3 regions of the Pollutimonas rozaliensis genome follow, and region 3 is predicted to be linked to each of the others. Evidence: predicted binding sites of a transcription regulator. Region 3 holds the regulator's gene; each other region holds the start of a gene.
What was found. Region 3 encodes FNR, which switches genes on or off when oxygen is low (the NO sensors DNR and NnrR bind a similar motif). Its sites were predicted from a motif close to TTGATNNNNATCAA; they were not measured.

Region 1 (7,370 bases), on a different contig from region 3:
GCAACTCTGATTATTATGTCACGATCTTTCCGACGCTTCCCTTATCCATGACCGCCAACTCAGACCCCGCAACAGCACACCGATCCGCCAAAGAAGCATGGAAGGTCTTCCTGGCTTTCCTGCGATTGGGACTTACTTCGTTTGGGGGCCCCGTCGCGCATCTGGGCTACTTCCGGGACGAATTCGTTACACGCCGCCAATGGCTGGATGATCGCAATTACGCCGACCTGGTGGCTTTATGCCAGTTCCTGCCCGGCCCGGCCAGCAGCCAGACCGGCATGGCCATAGGGCTGGCCCGGGCGGGTTATGCCGGCGCTTTCGCGGCATGGCTGGGCTTCACCCTGCCTTCCGCGGCGGCCATGATTCTGTTCGCGCTGGGCATGGCCAGTTGGGGCGACTTCGTTTCACCCGGCTTCCTGCATGGCTTGAAGATCGCCGCCGTGGCCGTGGTGGCGCAAGCGGTGTGGGGCATGGGCAGCAGGCTGTGCACCGACAATTTGCGCATAGGACTGGCCATCGGCGCGGCCTGCCTGACCCTGTTGTGGCCGGGTCCAGCCGGGCAGATGGCAGCCATGGCGGTGGCTGCATCATTGGGAATGCTTTGGTTCAAGCCGGCGGACATCCAGGCGCGCAGCCCGGGACATCTGAGTTTTCCCATCAGCCGAACCGCCGGCCTGGCATGGCTGTTGCTGTTCGCCGCCCTATTGATAGGCCTGCCCATCGCCGCGCAGGCCACCGGCAGCATCATGCTGGCCATATTCGACGCGTTCTACCGCGCGGGGTCGCTGGTGTTCGGCGGAGGCCATGTACTGCTGCCCCTGTTGCAAGCCGAGGTCGTGCCCAAGGGCTGGGTATCCGATGCCACTTTTCTTGCCGGCTATGGCGCCGTTCAGGCCGTGCCGGGCCCCCTCTTCACCTTTGCCGGGTTCCTGGGCGCCTCCATCGATACCGGCATCAACGGTGTGGTTAGCGGGATATGGGGCATAACCGCTATTTTCGTTCCTTCCTTCCTGCTGGTATGCGGCGCCTTGCCGTTCTGGAATCAATTCCGGCGGAACCGCCGCATGCGCGCGGCGATGGATGGCGTCAATGCCGGTGTCGTGGGATTGCTTCTGGCGGCCCTGTACCAACCGGTGTGGGCCAGCGCCATCATGAGGCCGGCCGATTTCAGCCTGGGGCTGCTGGCTTTCGGCGCCCTGATGTATTTCCGGGTCCCCCCCTGGCTGGTGGTCGCGGCCAGCGGCCTGGCCGGCTCGCTGCTGGCCACCCTGCCTTAAACCATCAGGCGTGCACCCGTTCTTGCGCCGGGGCTTGCACCCGGTGCAGGTTCAGGGCCGTGTTGATGATGCCGACATGGCTGAAGGCCTGCGGAAAGTTTCCCAGCATGCGTCGCTCATGAGGGTCGTACTGCTCGGCCAGCAGCCCCACGTCGTTGCACAGGCCCGCCAGGCGTTCGAATAGCTCATGGGCGTCATCGTCCCGCCCCTGCAATACATAGACATCGGCCAGCCAAAAGGAACAGACCAGGAAGGTCCCTTCACCCGGCGGCAGGCCGTCAACGCCGTATTCGGTTTCGTAGCGCAGCAGCAGGCCGTCGCGCATCAGGCGCTTTTCGATGGCGGCGACAGTGCCCAACACGCGGGGGTCGTCCGCCGGAAGAAAGCCGGTCAGTGCAATGTGAAGCAGGCTGGCATCCAGGCATTTCGAGCCGTAGTATTGAACGAAGCTGCCCAATTCCGGATCATAGGCCTTGCGGCAGACTTCCTCGCGTATTTCGTCGGCCACCCGCCGGCAGTTTCGCGAGAAATCGCCCCCGTTTTCCAGCGTTCCGGCGACCGTGGCTATTCGATCGAAGGCCACCCAAGCCATTACCTTGGAATGCGTGAAATGCTGCTGCTGGCCGCGGATTTCCCAGATCCCTTCGTCGGGCTCGCGCCAGGCCTTTTCAAGAAACGGCACGATGACTTCGGCAATGGCTTCGATGCGCGGATGGCGCGGCAAATGACCCTTGATCGCCTGTGCCATGGCGTCGGCCACTTCGCCGTAGACGTCCAGCTGCGTTTGTGTGGCGGCCGCATTGCCTATGCGCACCGGCTGCGATTGCTCGTAGCCGCAAAGCCAGGGCAATTCGTATTCGGTCAGGCTGCGCTCCCCGCCCAGGCCGTACATGATCTGCATTTGATTGGGATTGCCGGCAACCGAACGGGTCAGCCAATCGCGCCACGCGCGGGCCTCGTCGAAATAGCCCAGGCTCATGAAAGCCAGCAAGGTCATGGTGGCATCGCGCAGCCAGCAATAACGATAGTCCCAGTTGCGCTTGCCGCCCAGCTTTTCGGGCAGCGAAGTGGTGGGCGCCGCCACGATGCCTCCGGTCGGAAGATAGGTAAGCGCTTTCAGTGTGATCAGCGAACGCTTGACCAGATCGGTCCAGGGCCCGACATCGGGGCAGCGGCTGGAAAATTCATGCCAGAAGTATTCGGTCTTCGCCAGAGACGCTTCGGCATCGAAACCTTCGGCGACCGGCTCGTGCGAATGCTGGTGCGAAAGCGTGAACACCTTGCGCTCGCCTTCGGACACGCTGAATCGCGCCGTGGAATGCTGAGCGCGCGCCTTGATGGGCGTCGGCGTACGAAGCACAAGCATTTCTGGCCCCGCCACAGCCGTCAGTGTCAGCGGATCGTGCCGTTCGACCCAAGGTATGGTCCGGCCGTAGTCGAAGCGGATGACCAGATCCATGTCGAAGGACACCCTTCCTTTTACGCCCACGACGATACGCGCAATGCTGGAGTGCCTTAAGGTGGAGGGCATGAAGTCGATGAGGGTCGCGATGCCATCATCGGTATGAAAGGTGGTTTCCAGGATGAGCGTGCCATCGTGATAGCGGCGCTTGACGCTGCGCACCGCCTCGATAGGGGAAATTTTCCATCGGCCATTTTCCGGCGTGCCCAGCAAGGCGGCAAAGCATGCCGGCGCATCGAAGCGGGGAAAGCAGAGCCAGTCGATGGAGCCTTCTTTGGATACCAACGCCGCCGCGCGGCAATTGCCGAGTAAAGCGTAGTCTTCGATTCGGGCTGCCATAGTCCTCCGTACCAAATAGGCCTCTACCTTGCGGTCGAGGTTGTTTAGTTGCTGATGAAGTCATGCGCCTGCACGGTTCTTGATTTAAATCATGACGCGTTCCAGCCGGTCTTTTACTATAAGCAATATAAGGCAGCCGCACTCGTTGTGCTACCCATGCGTAAAGTGTTATATAAATTTAACCCACACAATAACTTCCTAAAGAGGCTCTCATGAAAACCATACTCGTCCCAGTAGACGGTTCCGATTCGGCGGTTCGTGCGGTCAAGGCGGCCATCAAGGAGGCCAGCGAATCGGGGCAGGCAAACATCCATCTGATTACCGTCCACCCGCCCATTGTGTCAGGCAATGTCAAGCGCTTCTTTTCCGCGGAAGCCATCAACGATTTCTATCAAGACGAAGGCCGCAATGCGCTGATGTCGGCCAAAGCGGTGCTGGATGAGGCGGGCGTGGCCTACCAGGAAAAGATAGAAGTCGGCCCGGTTGCGCAGACCATTGCCGAGTACGCCAAGAAGAACCAATGCAGCCAGATCATCATGGGCACGCGCGGCCTGGGCAGTGTTAGCGGCCTTGTGCTGGGCTCCATCACCATCAAAGTACTCAGTCTGGTCGACGTTCCGGTCACCTTGATCAAGTAAATCTATTTTTTCAAGCCTATTTTCAAAAGCTTGCCATTCGATTCATCCGTAAGCGCATACAGGAATCCATCGGGGCCGACGCGTACGTCGCGTATGCGTTCGCCCCTGGATTCCAGCAAACGCTCTTCATGCACGATCTTGTCGCCTTCGAGCTGCAAGCGTATAAGGGCCCGCTCCTTCAGTGCACCGATAAATACGGAATGCCGCCAGGCCGAAAACCGATCGGCATCATAGAAAGCCATGCCCGATATGGCCGGAGAGACCTTCCAGTAGTAAACCGGGGGCTCCGTGCCGGGAGCCGAGCTTCCCTTGGCTTCCGGTATGCCGAACCCCGAATAATTGATTCCATGGGTGGCGATGGGCCAGCCATAGTTGCGTCCCGCCTGGGGAATATTGATTTCATCCCCGCCTCGAGGGCCATGCTCATGCGTCCATAGCCGGCCGGACCACGGGTTCAGCGCGGCGCCTTGCTGGTTGCGATGGCCGTAGGACCAGATTTCGGGGCGCGCATGCTTATTGCCAATAAAAGGATTGTCCCGCGGCACGCTTCCATCAGGGTTGATGCGAACGATTTTTCCTTGCAGTTTATCCAGATCCTGCGCGGTCGGCCGCCGGTTGTTTTCGCCCAGCGCAATGAATAAATGCCCTTGCTTGTCGAATACCAGGCGGGAACCGAAATGCTCGCCGGTGGAAAGCTTGGGGACTTGCCTGAATATCACGGTGAAGCCGGTCAATTCCCTTGCGTCGGGGGAAAGCACGCCATAGCCCACCGCCGTACCCGCCTGGCGGTCTTCTCCCTTTTCCGCATACGACAGGTAAACGCGGCGACTTTCCGAAAAATTGGGGGCCAGGACGACATCGAGCAGCCCACCCTGAGAGCGGCTGTAGACGGCGGGAACGCCTTTTATTGGATCGGACAGGCCTGATTCGCGCCGCCACAGGCGCAGCTTGCCCGGCCTTTCGGTAATCAGGATGCCCTCGGCATCCGGCAGGAACGCCATGGACCAGGGGTGATCCAGACCGGCTAGCAATTCATCGACGATGACGGCCTCCTTCCCGCCTGCGGGCTTCTGCGCGGCGGCAGCCTGTGCCGCAACGGGCGGGGCCGACACGATGAAGAGACTGGCGGCAATGCCGATTCGGCATGCGATGCGATAAAGGCGACGGCAACTCAGTGGATTCATGTCAGTGCTCAGGGCTGCTAAATCGGGGCTGTCGGGAGGGTATCGCCGCAAGCGCTTTCGGGTTCGGGATTGTGCCAGCCTCCGTGATCGGCGATCAGCTCCCGGGCCTTCCTGGGTCCCCAACCACCCGCGGCGTATGTCAAGGCCTTGGAATGACGGATCAATACAGGCTCGAGCACGGCCCAGGCGGCTTCTATCGCCTCTTCGCTGGTAAACAAGGCCCTGTCGCCCGCCAGCGCGTCGGCAAGCAGTCGTTCATAGGGCGATTCTTCCAGCGGATCGTCATCCAGCAGATAAAGCTCACGCTGATCACCGATGAACTCCTTCCCCGATCGCTTCACGCGGGCGGCCAGGGCGACAGCCGAACGCGGCGACAGGCGAAAGCGCAGGTAATTGGCCCTGCCCCTGGCGGGATGCGAATCGGCAAACAGCTTTTGCGGCGGCGCCTTCATTTGCACCAGGACTTCGGCCGCGTCCTGGGCCAGGCATTTTCCCGAACGCAAGAACCATGGCACGCCAGCCCAGCGCCAGGAATCGATGAACAGGCGCAGCGCGCAGTAGGTTTCAACATCGGAGCGCGGGTCCACATGCGCCTCCTGTCTGTAGCCTTTGTATTGGCCACGCACAAGATCTTCGGACTGCAAGGGGCGCATGGCCTGGAACACCTTGGCTTTCTCGGAGTGCACGGCGTCGTAGCCCGGGTAGGCGGGCGGCTCCATGGCCAGCAGGGCCACGACCTGAAACAAATGATTCTGGATGACATCGCGCAGGCATCCCGCGCTTTCGTAAAAACCGCCGCGATTGCCCACACCGAAGGTTTCCGACAAGGTGATCTGGATGCTGTCGATATGATCCCGATTCCAGATAGGCTCCAGGAAGGAATTGGCAAAACGGAAATACAGAATATTCATGATCGCCTCCTTGCCCAGGAAGTGATCGATGCGGAAGATGGACTCTTCCGGGAAGACTGAGCAGGCCAGGCGGTTGAGTTCACGGGCCGAGGCCAGGTCGCGCCCGAAAGGCTTCTCGACAATGACGCGCGCTCCCTGCGCCAGGCCGCAGGCATCCAGGCTTTTGATGACCGTGGCGAAAAGCGATGGCGGGATGGCAAGATAGTGGGCGGGCCGGCGCGCGCCGGCCAGCGCCTGCTTCAGCCGCGTAAAGGTATCGGGCAGGGTGTAGTCCCCGCTGACATAGTGGACTTGGGAAATCAATTGCTCGAACGCCGGCCTATCGTCGATCTTGCCCGATTGGCGGATACTGCCGGCTATCCGCTTGCGCAATTGCGCCCGTGTCATGGCCGACGACGCCACACCTATTACGGGCACCTTCAACCTACCCCGCTTGGCCATGGCGTAGAGCGCGGGAAATATCTTCTTGTGCGCCAGATCGCCCGTCATGCCGAACAGCACCAGCGCATCGGATATGTTTTTCTTGTTTTCGGCCGCCGTCACACCACGGATCCCCCTCTGGGCTTTTCGGTATGTCCGCCGAACTGCTTGCGCATGGCCGACAGAACGCGGTTCGCATACACCGCGTTGCCGCGCGACTCAAAGCGCGAAAACAGCGCCGCGCTAAGCACTGGAGTGGGAACGCCCTGATCGATGGCCGCCGCCAGCGCCCAGCGCCCTTCCCCCGAGTCGGAAACATGGCCGGCATAGCCGTCCAGTTCGGGGTCGCCCTGCAGGGCTTGCGCAGTCAGGTCCAGCAGCCAGGAACCGATCACACTGCCGCGCCGCCACAGCTCGGTGATTTCGGGGATATCCAGGTCGTAGCGATAATGTTCGGGATGGCGCAGAGGCGTGGTTTCCGCATTGGCTTCACGCTCGTGCTTGCCGATATTGGCCTTATGAAGAATATTGAGGCCTTCCGCATAAGCCGCCATCATCCCGTATTCGATGCCGTTGTGAATCATTTTGACGAAATGCCCCGCCCCATGCGGGCCGCAATGCAGGTAGCCGCTATCGGCGCTGCTGGCCGCGGAGCGGCCGGGTGTGCGTGGCACCATGTCCTGGCCTGGCGCAAGCGCCGCGAACACGGGCTCCATATGCCTGAAAGTGTCCGCTTCGCCGCCGACCATCAGGCAATAGCCCCGATCCAGCCCCGCGACACCGCCGCTGGTACCCACATCCATGTAGCGGATTCCGGCCAAGGCCAGATCGGCGGCTCGGCGGATATCGTCGTGATAAGACGAGTTGCCGCCGTCGATGACGATGTCGTCTTTGTCGAGCAAAGGCTGCAGAGTATCCAATACACCGTCCACGACGGCGGCCGGCACCATCAACCATATGGCGCGCGGCCGGGCCAGCGACGCGACCAGCTCAGGCAGATCCATGCATGCCTTGGCCCCCTGCCCGCCAGCCCGCTCGCGCGCCTCCGAGTGACTGTCGTACACCGCGCATTCATGGCCTTTTTGCAGCAAGCGCTGCACCATATTGCTGCCCATTCGGCCCAAACCCACCATCCCGAT
Region 2 (7,370 bases), on a different contig from region 3:
AGAGGAGGTCCGCCTTCATCTGGCCATGGACGAAGCTCCGGTCTACTATGTGGAAAATACGCTGATCAATTCCCTGTTCGGACTGCTCTGCTGGGATGCCATTTTTGCCGTCGTGCCGGGCGCCTTTTTCCATCCCTTCCAGCAAGGTCCCGCCGATCTGATGCTGGCCGGATTCCGCGAACGCCGCCGCGAACGGTTCGACGCCTGTTTCGAGCAACTCGATAACGGACAGTACCGTCAAACCATCCATCTCAATTTCATGCGCAAGGCGGGCATCCAGTCCCCCTTCGTCGCATGGACCGTGCTCTCCGGCCCCGTGCTGGACCTGGCATTGGACTGCATGCCGGCCATGCACTTGAAAGCGGCTTTTCATCGCTTGCTGGCCGACATCCCCGCAAACCGTTCGGGCCTGCCCGACCTGATTCAATTTTGGCCGGGCGAACGGCGCTACCGCATGATAGAGGTCAAGGGCCCCGGCGACCGCTTGCAGGACAATCAGATACGCTGGCTGGATTACTGCCGTGTCCAAGGCATGCCGGTCGATGTCTGCTACGTGCGCCGCCAGGAAACCGCATGACGTATGCCATTGCCGTGCGAGAGCTCTGCGAGTTCACCGCCAAAAGCGGCGACCTGGACTTGCGTTTTACGCCATCGCCCACCGGACTGGAAGGCATTGAAGGCCATGCCGCCGTCAGGGCGCGGCGCGCGGCGTCGTATCAAGCCGAGATCACCCTGAGCGGCGAGTACCGCAACTTGCTGGTGCGCGGCCGCGCCGACGGCTACGATCCCGTCCAGAATCAGCTTGAGGAAATCAAGACGTATCGCGGCCCGCTGGATGCCATACCCGCCAACCATCGCGCTCTGCACTGGGCGCAGGCAAAGATCTACGCCCACCTGCAATGCCGGGCTCTGGCCCTATCGACGATACGTGTCGCGCTGGTGTATTACGATATTGCGCAGCGCACGGAAACGCTCTTCGTCGAAACCTGCGACGCCGCCATGCTGGAGCGGCATTTTCAGAAGCTCTGCGACTGCTTCGCGGACTGGGCGGAGCGGGAATTGCTGCACCGGAGCACGCGCGACCAGGCCCTTGAGGCATTGCCGTTTCCCTATGCCGATTTCCGGCCGGGACAGCGGCAACTGGCCGTCACGATATACAAAGCCGCAATGCAGGAGCGCAGTCTGCTGGCCCAGGCGCCCACCGGCATCGGCAAGACGGTGGGCGCGCTCTTTCCACTACTCAAGGCCTGCCGCCGCAAAGAGCTGGACAAGGTGTTTTTCCTGACGGCCAAAACATCGGGGCGGCAGCTTGCGCTGGACGCGCTTGACATGATGATTGGATCGCGCAAGGCGTCGACGGCGCCCTTCCTTCGCGTGCTGGAATTGACCGCAAAGGAAAAGGCCTGCGAGCACCCCGATAAAGCCTGCCATGGCGCATCGTGCCCGCTTGCCGAAGGCTTCTACGACAAGCTTCCCGCCGCACGCCTGGATGCGCTGGGGGCGGCCCGGATGGACAAGGCCGAACTCAGGAAAATAGCCTTGCGCCACCAGATCTGCCCCTACTGGCTTAGCATGGACCTGGCGCAATGGAGCGACGTCATCGTGGGCGATTACAACTATTACTTCGATGCGTCGGCCCTGCTGCATGGCCTGACGGCTGCGCGCGATTGGCGTGTTGGCGTGCTGGCCGATGAAGCCCACAACCTGGTCGAAAGAGCCCGCGCGATGTATAGCGCCGAATTGTCGGAAGCCGATCTGCGCAGCGCTCAACAGGTGTCGCCCCCCGCCCTGAAGAGAGCCCTGGGCGGCCTGCTCAGGCAGTGGCGCGACACTTACCGCGACCAGGAAGCCCGCTATCAGGCCTACACGGATCCGCCCGCCAAGTTCATTGCGGCGCTCTTGCGCGCCAGCGGCGCCATGACGGAGCATTTCGCCGAACACCCGGCCGAGGCTGAAGGCGCATTGCAGCGCCTGCACTTCGACATCCTGTATTTCCTGCGCCTGGCGGAAACGTTTGGTGGCCATTCTATATTCGACATCTCGCTGGCGGACGGCGCAATGCCCATGGGTATCAACGTTGGCAGCACAAGCCGGCAAGGCGCCGTATTCTGCATACGCAACCTTATTCCAGCGCCTTTTCTTGAACAGCGCTATGCCGCCAGCCGCTGCACCGTCCTGTTCTCGGCGACGCTAAATCCCTGGACTTTTTATCGGGACATCTTGGGGCTGCCCGCGGACACGGCGTGGGTGGACGTGGAATCGCCCTTCCGACCCGACCAGCTTCAGGTCCGCATCGCGCGGCGCATATCTACCCGCTACGCGCATCGTGCGCAGTCTCTCGCTCCCATTGCCCGCCTCATGGCAACACAGTATCGACGGCGGCCCGGCAATTACCTTAGCTACTTCAGCAGCTTCGACTATATGCGGCTGGTGGCCGATGAATTTGCGCGGCTGTGTCCGGATATCCCCGTGTGGCGGCAGACGCGCGGCATGGACGAACACGACAGGGAAGGCTTTCTGGAGCGCTACACCGACGACGGCAAAGGCATCGGCTTCGCCGTTCTCGGAGGCGCATTCTCCGAAGGCATCGACCTTCCCGGAAACAGACTGATAGGCGCCTTCATCTCGACGCTGGGATTGCCGCAGGTCAACCCCGTGAACGAACAACTCAAGCAGCGCATGGACAGCGTCTTCGGCCGGCAGTGCGGCTACGACTATGCCTACCTGTACCCCGGCATCCAGAAAGTGATCCAGGCCGCCGGGCGGGTGATACGGAGCCGCGAGGACCAAGGCATTGTGCACCTGATAGACGATCGCTACGGGCAACCCCGCATCCGCGCGCTGCTTCCGCACTGGTGGCAGGTAGAATACGACAACGGAAACGGAGACCACAGCGGCGCACATCAATGAAACCAACAATGATTCCGTGGGCGCTTTCAGGCGGAGCGGCCGTGGCGGTGGGTTTTGCGCGATTCGGTTATGCGCTGATCCTGCCGGCCATGCAAACCGACCTGAATCTGAACTACGCTCAGGCGGGCTGGCTGAATACCGCCAATGCATTGGGGTATCTGCTGGGGGCGCTGCTGACCATCTATTTCGTTGCGCGCATCGGAAACCGCAGGCTGTTCATCGCCGGCCTGGCGCTCACCACGCTGGCCCTGCTGGGCAACGGCTTGACGCATGATTTCCAATTGCTGACCCTGTATCGTTTCCTGGCCGGCTTGGGCGCCGCGGGCGCCTTCATATGCGGAGGCGTGCTGTCGGGGGTGCTGGGCACCCGGGCCATCGTCATCTTCTTCAGCGGCGGCGGCGTAGGCATGCTGGCCACCGGAGCCCTGCTGCCCTGGCTGTTCGATTATGCCGGCCCGGCCGCATGGCCCTGGGCATGGGTAGGGTCGGGCGGAATATGCATTCCGCTGTCGCTTGCGGCTGTCGCCGCCATGCGCGCCATTCCCGAACCTTCCGCCAGCGGCGCCACGGCGACCTGGCCATGGCGCCCCTGCGTGCCCGAATTCACCGCCTACTTCCTGTTCGGCCTGGGCTATATCGCCTACATGACCTTCATTGTGGCCTGGCTGCGCCAAAGCCACGTACAAGCCTTGTCGATCGCCGCCGCGACCTCGATCATGTGGAGCCTGCTGGGCATCATGACGCTGCTGGCGCCACTGATGTGGGCGCGCATCTTCAACGGCCGGCGCGACGGCCTGCCCATGGCCGCCTCCATGATCGTATTGGCCGTGGGCGCGGCTCTGCCGCTGCTGGTACCCAGCATCGCGGGCGCATGGCTGTCGGCCGCGCTGGTGGGGTCCAGTGTCTTCATGGTGCCTTCGGCGGCCACCGGCTTCGTCAAGACCAATCTGCCCAAAGCCGCCTGGGGCAGCTCGCTGGCGGTGGCGACCAGCCTGTTCGCCATCGGACAGGCCGTCGGCCCGGTGGCGGCCGGATGGATCAGCGACCTGTCGGGCTCGCTATCGACGGGCCTGGCTGTTTCAGCCGCCATGCTGATACTGGGCGCGTTGATCGCGCTTACGCAAAAACCCTTGCAAAGCCAATGAACTCAACCTTATTGGCAATGTGGTTCTGACACGGATTGCAGCGGCCGCTACCTATAATCAAAACACGACCTCCACTCTTTACAAGGACCTGATCGTGTCAATTGATTCCCCCATTCCCGTGTTTTCCGAAGGCGTCCATCCTTTCGACGCGCGCGGCGTCGCCAAGCGTTTCCGCCACGCCGCCATCTTCGGCGCGCTGTCCGCTCTTCATCCCGGCGAAACCATGCGTTTCTGCAATGACCACGATCCGCTGCCCTTGTTGCAGCAGCTTCAAGACCACTTCGGCGACCAGATCAAGATCGATTATGTTTCGCGCCAGCCAGGCGAAATCGTGATCGATTTCCAGATACTCGGCTAAGCCTGCCGATGCCGGATCATGGCGGTCACAGCTTTGTCCATTGTGTGTTTTTCCAGGGCGCCATGCCGGCTTGCGCCGGCATGGCGCCTTCTATTTAACCTGCATCAAGCTATTCCGAAATAAACGGCTCCCAAGCTTGACTGGCACTATATATAGTAAATATCCTTCGTTTCACCACAATATGTAGTGATACGGAGCAAGCATGACACATATCGACGTCGAATCCTCGATCGATGAATATCTGGAGCGGGTCGACTGGCGCGTCAACGCCAATGCCAATCAAGGCTACTCGCTGGGGGGCCTGATTCTGAACGTGTCCGGCAAGGTCATCGCCAATTACTGGCTGGACCATGTCTACCCCCCCGCCATAGGCCGGGCCCACCGCGATGCCGACCTGCACATACACGATCTGGACATGCTGTCGGGCTACTGCGCCGGATGGTCGCTGCGTACCCTGCTGAATGAAGGCCTTAACGGCATACCGGGAAAAGTGGAATCCGGCGCGCCCAAGCACATGTCCAGCGCAGTCGGGCAGATCGTCAACTTCCTGGGCACACTGCAGAACGAATGGGCCGGCGCCCAGGCATTCAGCTCCTTCGATACCTATATGGCTCCATTCGTCCGCAATGACGCCTTAAGCTATGGACAGGTCAAGCAGTACATCCAGGAACTCATCTACAACCTGAACGTGCCCTCGCGCTGGGGAACGCAGACCCCTTTTACCAACCTGACTTTCGATTGGGTCTGCCCCGAAGACCTGCGCGATCAGACGCCGTTGATCGGCGGCCGGGAAATGCCGTTCACCTATGGCGAACTGCAGGCTGAGATGGACATGATCAATCGCGCCTACATCGAAATCATGATGGCGGGCGACGCCAAGGGCCGGGTGTTCACCTTTCCCATCCCCACTTACAACATCACCGGCGATTTCGACTGGCACAGCCCCAACGCGGAATTGCTGTTCGAAATGACGGCCAAGTATGGGCTGCCCTATTTTCAGAATTTCATCAATTCCGAACTCAAGCCCAACATGATCCGTTCCATGTGCTGCCGCCTGCAACTGGATCTGCGCGAGCTGCTCAAGCGCGGCAACGGCTTGTTCGGATCCGCCGAGCAAACCGGCTCGCTGGGCGTGGTCACCATCAACTGCGCACGGCTGGGCTATCTGCACGCCGGCGACGAAGCGGCGCTGCTGCGCCGCCTGGATGAATTGCTGGAACTGGGCAAGAACAGCCTGGAGATCAAGCGGGAAGTCATCCAGCGTTTGATGGACGACGGCCTGTTTCCCTATACCCGGCGCTACCTGGGAACGCTGCGCAATCATTTTTCCACGCTGGGCGTGAACGGCATCAACGAAATGATCCGCAACTTCACTCACGACGGCCATGACATCACGGCCCCATGGGGCCATGCCTTCGCCTTGCGGTTTCTGGACCATGTGCGCGCCCGCATGCTGGAGTTCCAGGAAGCAACCGGTCACATGTACAACCTGGAAGCGACCCCGGCCGAAGGCACCACCTATCGCTTCGCCAAGGAAGACCGCAAACGCTGTCCCGGCATACTTCAGGCCGGCACGGCCGACATGCCCTACTACACCAACTCGTCGCAACTGCCGGTGGGCTACACCGATGATCCGTTCGAGGCGCTGGAGCGCCAGGACGACCTGCAACGCAAATACACGGGCGGGACGGTGCTGCATCTGTATATGACTGAACCGCTGTCCAGCGCCGCTGCCTGCCGCGCCCTGGTCCAGCGCGCGCTGGGCCGCTTCAAGCTGCCCTACATCACCGTGACGCCGACGTTTTCCATTTGTCCCGTTCACGGCTATCTGGGCGGCAGCCATAAATTCTGCCCCAAATGCGATGAGGAAATCCTGGCGCGCAAACTGCGCCAGGCAGCTTGATCCGTTTTTTTCACACCACTCAAGGAGAAACCACCATGACATTCCGCACACAAGACCCACGCGCCTCCCAAGCCACACCCACCCTGTCTGACGGCGAACGTCAGCCATGCGAGATCTGGACACGCGTCATGGGCTACCACCGACCCATGTCCTCGTTCAACATCGGCAAGAAAGGCGAATTTCACGAGCGCAAATATTTCAGCGAGCGCGAGGCCCGGCTTGCGGCCTGACGCAGCAGCGCGGACGGAGCCCCGGCGCCGCAGCCTGAAGGTGGGCGGCGTAACGCCGTTCACCGCAACCGACTACCCGGGCCAGCTTGCGGCGGCGGTATTCGTGCAGGGCTGCCCCTGGCGCTGCGGCTACTGCCACAATCCCCATTTGCAGGAACGCACGCCGCACAGCCCCGTACCGTGGGAAGACGTGCTTGCACTGCTGGAGCGGCGTGTGGGCCTGATCGACGCGGTGGTGTTCAGCGGCGGCGAGCCCACCATGGATCCCAGCCTGCCCGAGGCCATCCGGGAAGCGCGCGCGCTGGGTTTCAAAATAGGCCTGCATACCGGCGGCACCCATCCCCAGCGGCTTACCGAAGTCCTGCCCATGCTGGACTGGGTGGGGCTGGACATCAAGGCCGGCTTCGCCGACTATGCCCGCATCACAAAAGTGGCGGGCAGCGGCGCGCCGGCCCTGGCCAGCCTGCAAGCGGTATTGGCCAGCGGGATCGACTATGAATGCCGCAGCACGGCGCATGCCGCGCTGCTGCCGGAACACGAGATAAAGAAGATGGCGCGGGCTCTTGCGGACATGAAGGTGCGCAGCTACGCCTTGCAGGCGTTTCGCAGCCAGGGCTGCGAGGATCAAGCCTTGAACGCGGCCACGCAGCCGGACTATCCCGGTGCCGCATTGATCGAAGACGTGGCCGCCTTGTTTCCTGTGTTTACGCTGCGTCGGCATTAAGGCTGCGGCAAGGCAGCTATCGAATCGTGCAAAGCCCGGCGCCGCGCATATTCCTGCCAGGCCGATACCCCCATGCTCAAGCCAGAGCCTGTTTATTGGC
Region 3 (7,370 bases):
TCCTACGGCCTGCGGCAATCGCGCTCGAACGGATGCGGAAAAAAACCGGCCGCCGGCCAGGCGAGGCAAGATCTGCTTTCCCGCCTATCGTCTTTTTACCACTATGTTATATTTTCCCTACTGGTCGCCATGGGAATTTGACGCCAGCGTTATGTTCTCAAGCACGACACCCTCATGACAGCAATTGCACGCGCCGAATCATTTGCCCTTGCCGCTAACTACGCGGCCGGCGGTGTGCGTGCCACGAACCCTCCTCCCTCTTCCGTCGCACCCCCGGCGATCATCGCCGCGGCAAGCCCGCCTCCGCCGCGCATCATCGCCCAGGGCTGATCCAGCCCGCTACGCGACCCGCCTCCACTCCGTATTTGCGCTGACGCCACTGCGTCCGCCGGACGGCCGGGCCTGTTTCTTATTCGACGGTTGAGTTCAACATGACTACAAAATCATCCACATGGACGGCCTATGCCGCCATGTCCGCTTTCGTGCTGCTCTGGGGCAGCGCGGCCATCTTCACCCGCTGGGGCCTGGACCATGGCTCTGTCTTTGCCCTGCTGATCCTGCGTTTTTCCGTGGCGCTGTGCGCGCTGCTGCTGATAGGGCTGCCCGGCAAGCGCTGGCTGCCCGCTCCCGGAACACGCCGGCAGGTCGCAGGGACGGGACTGCTGCTGATAGGCTGCTACTCCGTCTGCTACTTCCAGGCTATGGCGCATGGCATCACTCCCGGCCTGATCGCCACCTTGCTGGGCGTTCAGCCCATCCTTACGCTTTTGCTGACTGAACGGCGCTATTCCCCCTGGCGACTTGCCGGCCTGCTGCTGGCTCTGTCCGGCCTGACATTGGTGGTTTATCAGAGTCTGGCAAGAGCTCAGTTCTCCGGGCTGGGCATGGCCTTTGCATTGGGGGCCTTGCTGTGCATGACGCTGGGCGCCATGCTGCAAAAGCGCAGCCAGCAGGCGCCGGCGCAAGTGCTGCCATTGCAGTATGCCGCAACCCTGGTGCTGTGTTTGTTACTGGCCCCGTTCCAGCCCTTCCACTTCGAGTGGAACCCGGGATTCCTGATTCCCCTTTTATGGCTGGGACTGCTCATATCGGTGGCGGCCCAGTTGCTGCTGTACCGGATGATACGCAGCGGCAACGTGGTCAACGTCACCAGTCTGTTCTACCTGGTACCGGTGGTCACCGCCATCCTTGACTACCTGATCCTGGGCAACGCCATGCCGCCTTTGGCCCTGGCCGGGCTGGCGGCGATCCTGGCCGGCCTGGCCATGGCATTCCGGCAAACGGCGCAAGCGGCGAGCAGCGCATCGGCTCCGCAACGGCCGGAATAGCGACATAGCGGGCGGCCGGCGGCGCCATGCCGCCCGACCGCCCGCATTTGCCTACTGCAGCGTCCGCGAGAACACGAACTTGTCGCCCTGCCAATCCACAGGCACCACATCCTTCGGGCCGAATTTGCCCTCCAGTATCAGGCGCGCAATCGGGTTCTCGATATGCTGCTGAATCGCCCGCTTCAAAGGCCGCGCTCCGAAGACCGGGTCGAAGCCGGCCCGGGCCAACTGCGCCAACGCCGCATCCGACACTTCCAGCCGCATTTCCTTCTGCGCCAGTCGCTGCCCCAGCCGTTGCAGCTGTATGCGTGCAATCGACTCGATGTGCTTGGCCTCCAGGCCATGGAACACCACCACCTCATCGATCCGGTTCAGGAACTCGGGCCGGAACGACTGCTTGAGCTCGTCCCAGATAACCTCCTTGACCACATCGTAGGGCTGCCCCGCCATGCTCTGGATGTGCTGCGAGCCCAGGTTGGACGTCATGATGATGACCGTGTTGCGGAAATCCACCGTGCGCCCCTGCCCATCGGTCAGGCGGCCGTCGTCCAGCACCTGCAAAAGGATGTTGAACACATCCGGATGCGCCTTCTCGACCTCGTCCAGCAAAATGACGCTATACGGCTTGCGGCGCACGGCCTCGGTCAGGTAGCCGCCCTCTTCGTAGCCGACGTAGCCGGGAGGCGCTCCGATCAGGCGAGCCACCGAATGCTTCTCCATGAACTCGCTCATGTCGATGCGTATCATGTGATCGTCCGAATCGAACAGGAAGCTGGCCAGCGCCTTGGTCAATTCCGTCTTCCCCACCCCGGTGGGGCCCAGGAAGAGAAAAGAGCCATAAGGGCGGGATGGATCCGACAGACCCGCACGCGAGCGGCGGATGGCATCGGCCACCAGGCTGACGGCTTCGTTCTGGCCCACCACGCGCTGATGCAGAAAGTCTTCCATCTTCAGCAGCTTGTCGCGCTCGCCCTGCATCATCTTGGCCACAGGGATGCCCGTCGCCCGCGACACGACTTCCGCGATCTCTTCGGCGCCGACCTGAGTGCGCAAAAGGCGCGGTTGCTCGGACGCGGCGGCGGCCTGCTGCCCAGCCTCGGCGGCTTGCAGGCGGCCTTCCAGCTCGGGCAGCTTGCCGTATTGCAGCTCGGCCAATTTATCGAACTGGCCCTTGCGTTGCAGCTCGGCCATTTCAGCCCGGGTACGTTCGATTTCTTCCTTGATCGTCTGGGAGCCCTGCACCGCGGCCTTTTCGGCTTTCCAGACCTCTTCGTAGTCGTTGTACTCGCGCTGCAATTTCACGAGCTCGTCTTCAATGGCCTTCAGGCGGCGCTGCGAACTTTCGTCCGTATCCTTGTTGACCGCTTCGCGTTCGATCTTCAATTGAATGATGCGGCGATCCAGCTTGTCCATCACTTCGGGCTTGGAGTCGATCTCCATGCGGATGCGCGCCGCCGCCTCGTCAATCAGGTCTATGGCCTTGTCCGGCAGGAAGCGGTCGGTGATATAGCGGTTGGACAGCTCCGCAGCCGCCACAATGGCCGGATCGGTGATAGCAACGCCATGGTGCAGTTCGTAGCGTTCTTGCAATCCGCGCAGGATGGCGATGGTGGATTCGACATCGGGCTCGTTGATGAACACCTTCTGGAAGCGGCGCTCCAGCGCGGCATCCTTTTCAATGTACTTGCGGTACTCGTCCAGCGTGGTGGCGCCGATGCAATGCAGCTCGCCGCGCGACAAGGCGGGCTTGAGCATATTGCCCGCATCCATGGCGCCCTCGGCCTTGCCCGCGCCCACCATGGTGTGCAGCTCATCGATGAACACGATGGTCTGGCCATCGTCCTGGGACAGTTCCTTAAGGACGGCTTTCAGGCGCTCTTCGAACTCGCCGCGGTATTTGGCGCCGGCCAGCAAGGCGGCCATGTCCAGCGACAGCACCCGCTTGCCCTTCAGCGTCTCGGGAACCTCGTTGTTGACGATGCGTTGCGCCAAGCCTTCGACGATGGCCGTCTTGCCCACGCCGGGTTCGCCGATGAGCACGGGATTATTCTTGGTGCGGCGCTGCAGTATCTGAATGGACCGGCGGATTTCATCGTCCCGGCCGATCACGGGGTCCAGCTTGCCCTGCCGGGCGCGCTCGGTCAGATCGGTGGTGTACTTGGAGAGGGCCTCGCGGTTGGATTCACCTTCGGAATCCGATATCGACGCGCCGCCGCGCACGGCTTCGATGGCCGTTTCCAGCGCCTTTCGCTGCAAGCCCGATTCGCGCAGAAGCCGGCCAGTTTCGCCCTTGTCGTCGGACATTGCCAGCAAAAAGAGCTCGCTGGCAATGTAGGCGTCGCCCCGGTTGGAGGCTTCTTTGTCGGTGCGCGCCAGCGCCGCCTGCAGTTCGCGGCTGACCTGAATGTTGCCTTCGGCGCCCTGTACCTGGGGAAAGCCTTCTATCTGGGCATTCAGGGCCGGCCCCAGGCGATTTGCCGCCACGCCGGCACGCGCAAGAAGGCTGGCGGCGCCGCTGTCCGTGTCGGCCAGCAAAGCAGCCAGGACGTGGGCGGGTTCGATGTAAGGATTATCATGCTTCACAGCCAGGCTTTGCGCATCGGCAATGGCCTGCTGGAATTTCGTTGTCAATTTATCGAATCGCATAATATGGTTTTCACTGAAATGGGAGAGCATGTGCTCGAATAGTGAATATGTGCGGCCGAAACAGGCGATTTCAAGGGTATTTCAGCCCAACGGCTACACGCCCGCCATGCCGCCTTGCTGATACTATTGCACCTGGCAGGCCTTGCACCGGCCCGCCGCCCACCTATCGCCAGTATGGACAAATTCAAACAACTCGAAAGCTTTGTGGCCGTTGCCACACTGGGCAGTCTGTCGGCAGCCGCCCGCGCGGAAGGCATCGCCCCGGCCATGATGGGCCGGCGCATCAGCTCGCTTGAGGCGCGCCTGGGCATCAAGCTGCTGCTGCGCTCCACCCGCCGCCTGTCGCTGACCTCGGAAGGGAGCGAACTGTTCGAAGAGGCGCAGCGCATCCTGCGCGAGCTCAACGATGCGGAAACGCGCATTTCGCAAGGCAGCATCAAGCCCAGCGGACACCTGCGCATCAGCGCTCCGGCGGGATTCGGACGGCGCCATGTAGCTCCTCTGGTACCCGAATTCATCGCCGCTTATCCCGATGTCACCATTACTCTGGACTTGAGCGACCGTCTGGTCGATCTGATCGAGGAACGCTACGACTGCGCCATCCGTCTGGGCGAACTGGATGACTCCCAGATTGTCGGGCTGCGTCTGGCCGACAATAAACGAGTCATCGTCGCCGCCCCTTCCTACCTTCAGGAATACGGCCGGCCCAACACTCCCGACGACCTGGCGCAACACAATTGCCTGTCGTTCGGAAATCAGGGCAATCAAGCCCGGGGATGGCTATTGAAACAAGACGGGGAGCTGCGAGCCGTGCGCGTCAAGGGCAATATGGCCTGCAGCGACGGGTCGGTGCTGCATCAGTGGACTCTGGCCGGCATCGGCCTGGCCTGGCGCTCATTGTGGGAAGTCCAGGAAGACTTGGCCGAAGGCCGCCTGGTCAGTGTGCTGGATAGTTACGCGGCCCCGGCCAATGGCATTTTCGCCATGTTCCCCGAGCGCAAGCATCTGCCCCTGCGGGTGCGCCTGTTCATCGACATGCTCAAGGCCCGTTATGCCTCGCCCGACTACTGGAGCCCCGCTGGCGAAAAAACCACACTGGCGTCATAGCTGCTGGAATAAAACCCCGCTACCGTATACTTGATACATGCAGAAGAAAATTTCCGTTACACCCGAGTCGACACGCTGCTCCACATGCATGCTTAGTGAAATCTGCCTGCCACTGGGCATGCCGCGCAGCGAGGTCACCAAGCTGGACGAGCTGGTCAAAGAGCGCATCCGCATCCCCAAGGCAGGCGCGCTGTTCCGCCTTGGCGACAAGACCGAAGCGGTGTACGGCATCCGGTCGGGTTCGATCAAGACCCAGTTGGAAGACTCCTCCGGCCAGGTGCAGATCACCGGTTTTCTGCTGCCTGGCGAAATCCTGGGCATGGACGGATTGCTGGACAACACTCATGTATCGCACGCCATCGCGCTGGAAGACACCGAGGTCTGCGTCATACGCATAGACGAAATGGATCAGTTGTCGCAGCATCTGCCCATACTGCAGCAGCAATTCCGCCGTCTCATGAGCAAGGAAATCAGCCGTTCGCATCATTTGATCATGGCTTTGGGCGCCTTGCGGTCCGAACAACGGCTGGCCGCTTTTCTGGTCAACCTGTCGCAAAGGCTTGTCGTGCTGGGCTATTCGGCCAGTGAATTCATCTTGCGCATGAGCCGCGAGGAAATCGGCAATTACCTGGGCCTGACCCTGGAAACCGTCAGCCGCCTGTTTTCCCGTTTTGCGCGCGAGGGCCTGATCCGGGTCCAGCAACGCGAAGTTCACATCCTGGACATGCGCAATCTTCAGGCGCTGGCCGGCACCGACTGCGGCTGAATCCGCAACCGACTTGCATCGGCCGCCGGCCTCATTGTTCTATGGGGTCGCCGAATTCGTCAAACAAGCGGCCGCGGGGCGCCAGATGCAGGCTCAAGGCGCTGGACAAGGCCGCCATCAGCCAGAAAAGAAAAAAACCGCCCGCATACACTTGCTGCCGGCTGGCTTCCATATAGCCGAAAAAGGCGATATCCAGGGGATCGACCATGGCGAACACGGTTGCACTGGTGGCCGCGCCGACCAGGAACGAGGGCCATAAAATCCACATCAGTGAACGCCAACGCATAACAAGTCTCCTTTGTGCTTTTTTGATTGTCTAGGGCTTTTCGGACGGCGGCGGAGCCTGTACCTGCTTGCTTACCACCAGGCCGCGCTTGACGCCCCCATCGGTAATCGCCTGATCCCCGAAATTCTGCACGGCCAGCACGATGGTGATGATACAACCGACGATGGCCGCGGCCGGGCCGGCCATGAGTATCCAGGGCCAGGGTTCGCGCCACCACGGCTTGCCGCTTTCCGGTTCGGCCGCACTGCTGCGCTGCATGTCGGACATGGGATACCTCCTGAAATCATTTTGGCACAAAAAAACTGGAACGCTCGACCACGGTGGTTTCGCGTCCGTCGCCATACCTGCCTACCGTCGTGAGTTCGATATCGTACAGGCCCGGGCTTACCTTGCCTGCCGGAACCCGCAGCACGACAGGCACCAGCCGATTCGATGCCGGATCGACATTCAAGGTGGTCGCGCCATGATCGGCGGTCATGATGGATAGTTCAGGCAAGCCATTTGCGCTCAGGGTAAGACTGAGCGGCGATTCCGACGTATTGATGAACTGAAGGCGGTAAACGTTTTCCACCATGCCGCCGGCCACCTCGCGGCCCAGTACGCCCCGATCGCGAATGACATCCACGCGCAGAGTCGTGCGCGTGGCCAGCGACACGGCGAATCCGATGACGATCAGTCCCAATATCAAGGAATAAGCCAGAACCCGCGGACGCAACATGCGCTTGCGAACCTGGTTTTGCGTCAGGCCGTCGGTAATGGCCCGCCCGGACGTATAGCGGATAAGACCCTTGGCATAGTCCATTTTCTCCATGACCTGATCGCAGGCATCGACACAGGCGCCGCATCCTATGCACATGTACTGCAGGCCATCGCGGATATCGATGCCGGTGGGGCAAACTTGCACGCAAAGACTGCAATCGACGCAATCGCCCATGCCGGCTTCCTTATGGTCGATACGGCGCGAGCGCCCGCCCCTGGGTTCGCCGCGCGCGTGATCATAGGTGACGACGAAAGTGTCGTCATCGACCATCACGCTCTGGAAGCGCGCATAGGGGCACATGTACTTGCAGACAGCTTCCCGCATGAAGCCGGCGTTGCCCCAGGTCGCAAAGGCATAGAACACCATCCAGAACCACTGCCAGGGCCCGAGCGACCAGGTAAGCAGGCCCATGCCCAATTCGCGTATGGGCGCGAAATAGCCGATGAAGGTCGATCCCGTCCACCAGGCTATCAGTAT

Region 1: a site for FNR is predicted at 3,158-3,171, ahead of V0R37_RS13865 (universal stress protein). Genes of this name have one in related genera too.
Region 2: a site for FNR is predicted at 4,508-4,521, ahead of V0R37_RS06150 (ribonucleoside triphosphate reductase). Genes of this name have one in related genera too.

What each region holds. Positions count from the first base shown of each region.
Region 1 is NZ_JAZHOB010000007.1:47,546-54,915, forward strand. Features, by position in the region: gene chrA (chromate efflux transporter) at 48-1,277, shown strand; gene V0R37_RS13860 (glycoside hydrolase family 15 protein) at 1,282-3,078, opposite strand; gene V0R37_RS13865 (universal stress protein) at 3,291-3,716, shown strand; gene V0R37_RS13870 (PQQ-dependent sugar dehydrogenase) at 3,719-4,900, opposite strand; gene zwf (glucose-6-phosphate dehydrogenase) at 4,918-6,354, opposite strand; gene gnd (phosphogluconate dehydrogenase (NAD(+)-dependent, decarboxylating)) at 6,351-7,370, opposite strand, start outside.
Region 2 is NZ_JAZHOB010000003.1:27,994-35,363, reverse strand. Features, by position in the region: gene V0R37_RS06170 (VRR-NUC domain-containing protein) at 1-577, shown strand, start outside; gene V0R37_RS06165 (helicase C-terminal domain-containing protein) at 574-2,910, shown strand; gene V0R37_RS06160 (YbfB/YjiJ family MFS transporter) at 2,907-4,055, shown strand; gene V0R37_RS06155 (DUF2249 domain-containing protein) at 4,150-4,413, shown strand; gene V0R37_RS06150 (ribonucleoside triphosphate reductase) at 4,616-6,316, shown strand; gene nrdD (anaerobic ribonucleoside-triphosphate reductase) at 6,352-6,546, shown strand; gene V0R37_RS06140 (anaerobic ribonucleoside-triphosphate reductase activating protein) at 6,536-7,270, shown strand.
Region 3 is NZ_JAZHOB010000010.1:178,136-185,505, reverse strand. Features, by position in the region: gene V0R37_RS19105 (hypothetical protein) at 175-330, shown strand; gene V0R37_RS19100 (DMT family transporter) at 432-1,328, shown strand; gene clpB (ATP-dependent chaperone ClpB) at 1,380-3,974, opposite strand; gene V0R37_RS19090 (LysR family transcriptional regulator) at 4,149-5,081, shown strand; gene fnr (fumarate/nitrate reduction transcriptional regulator Fnr) at 5,119-5,847, shown strand; gene V0R37_RS19080 (hypothetical protein) at 5,879-6,133, opposite strand; gene V0R37_RS19075 (FixH family protein) at 6,164-6,391, opposite strand; gene ccoG (cytochrome c oxidase accessory protein CcoG) at 6,417-7,370, opposite strand, start outside.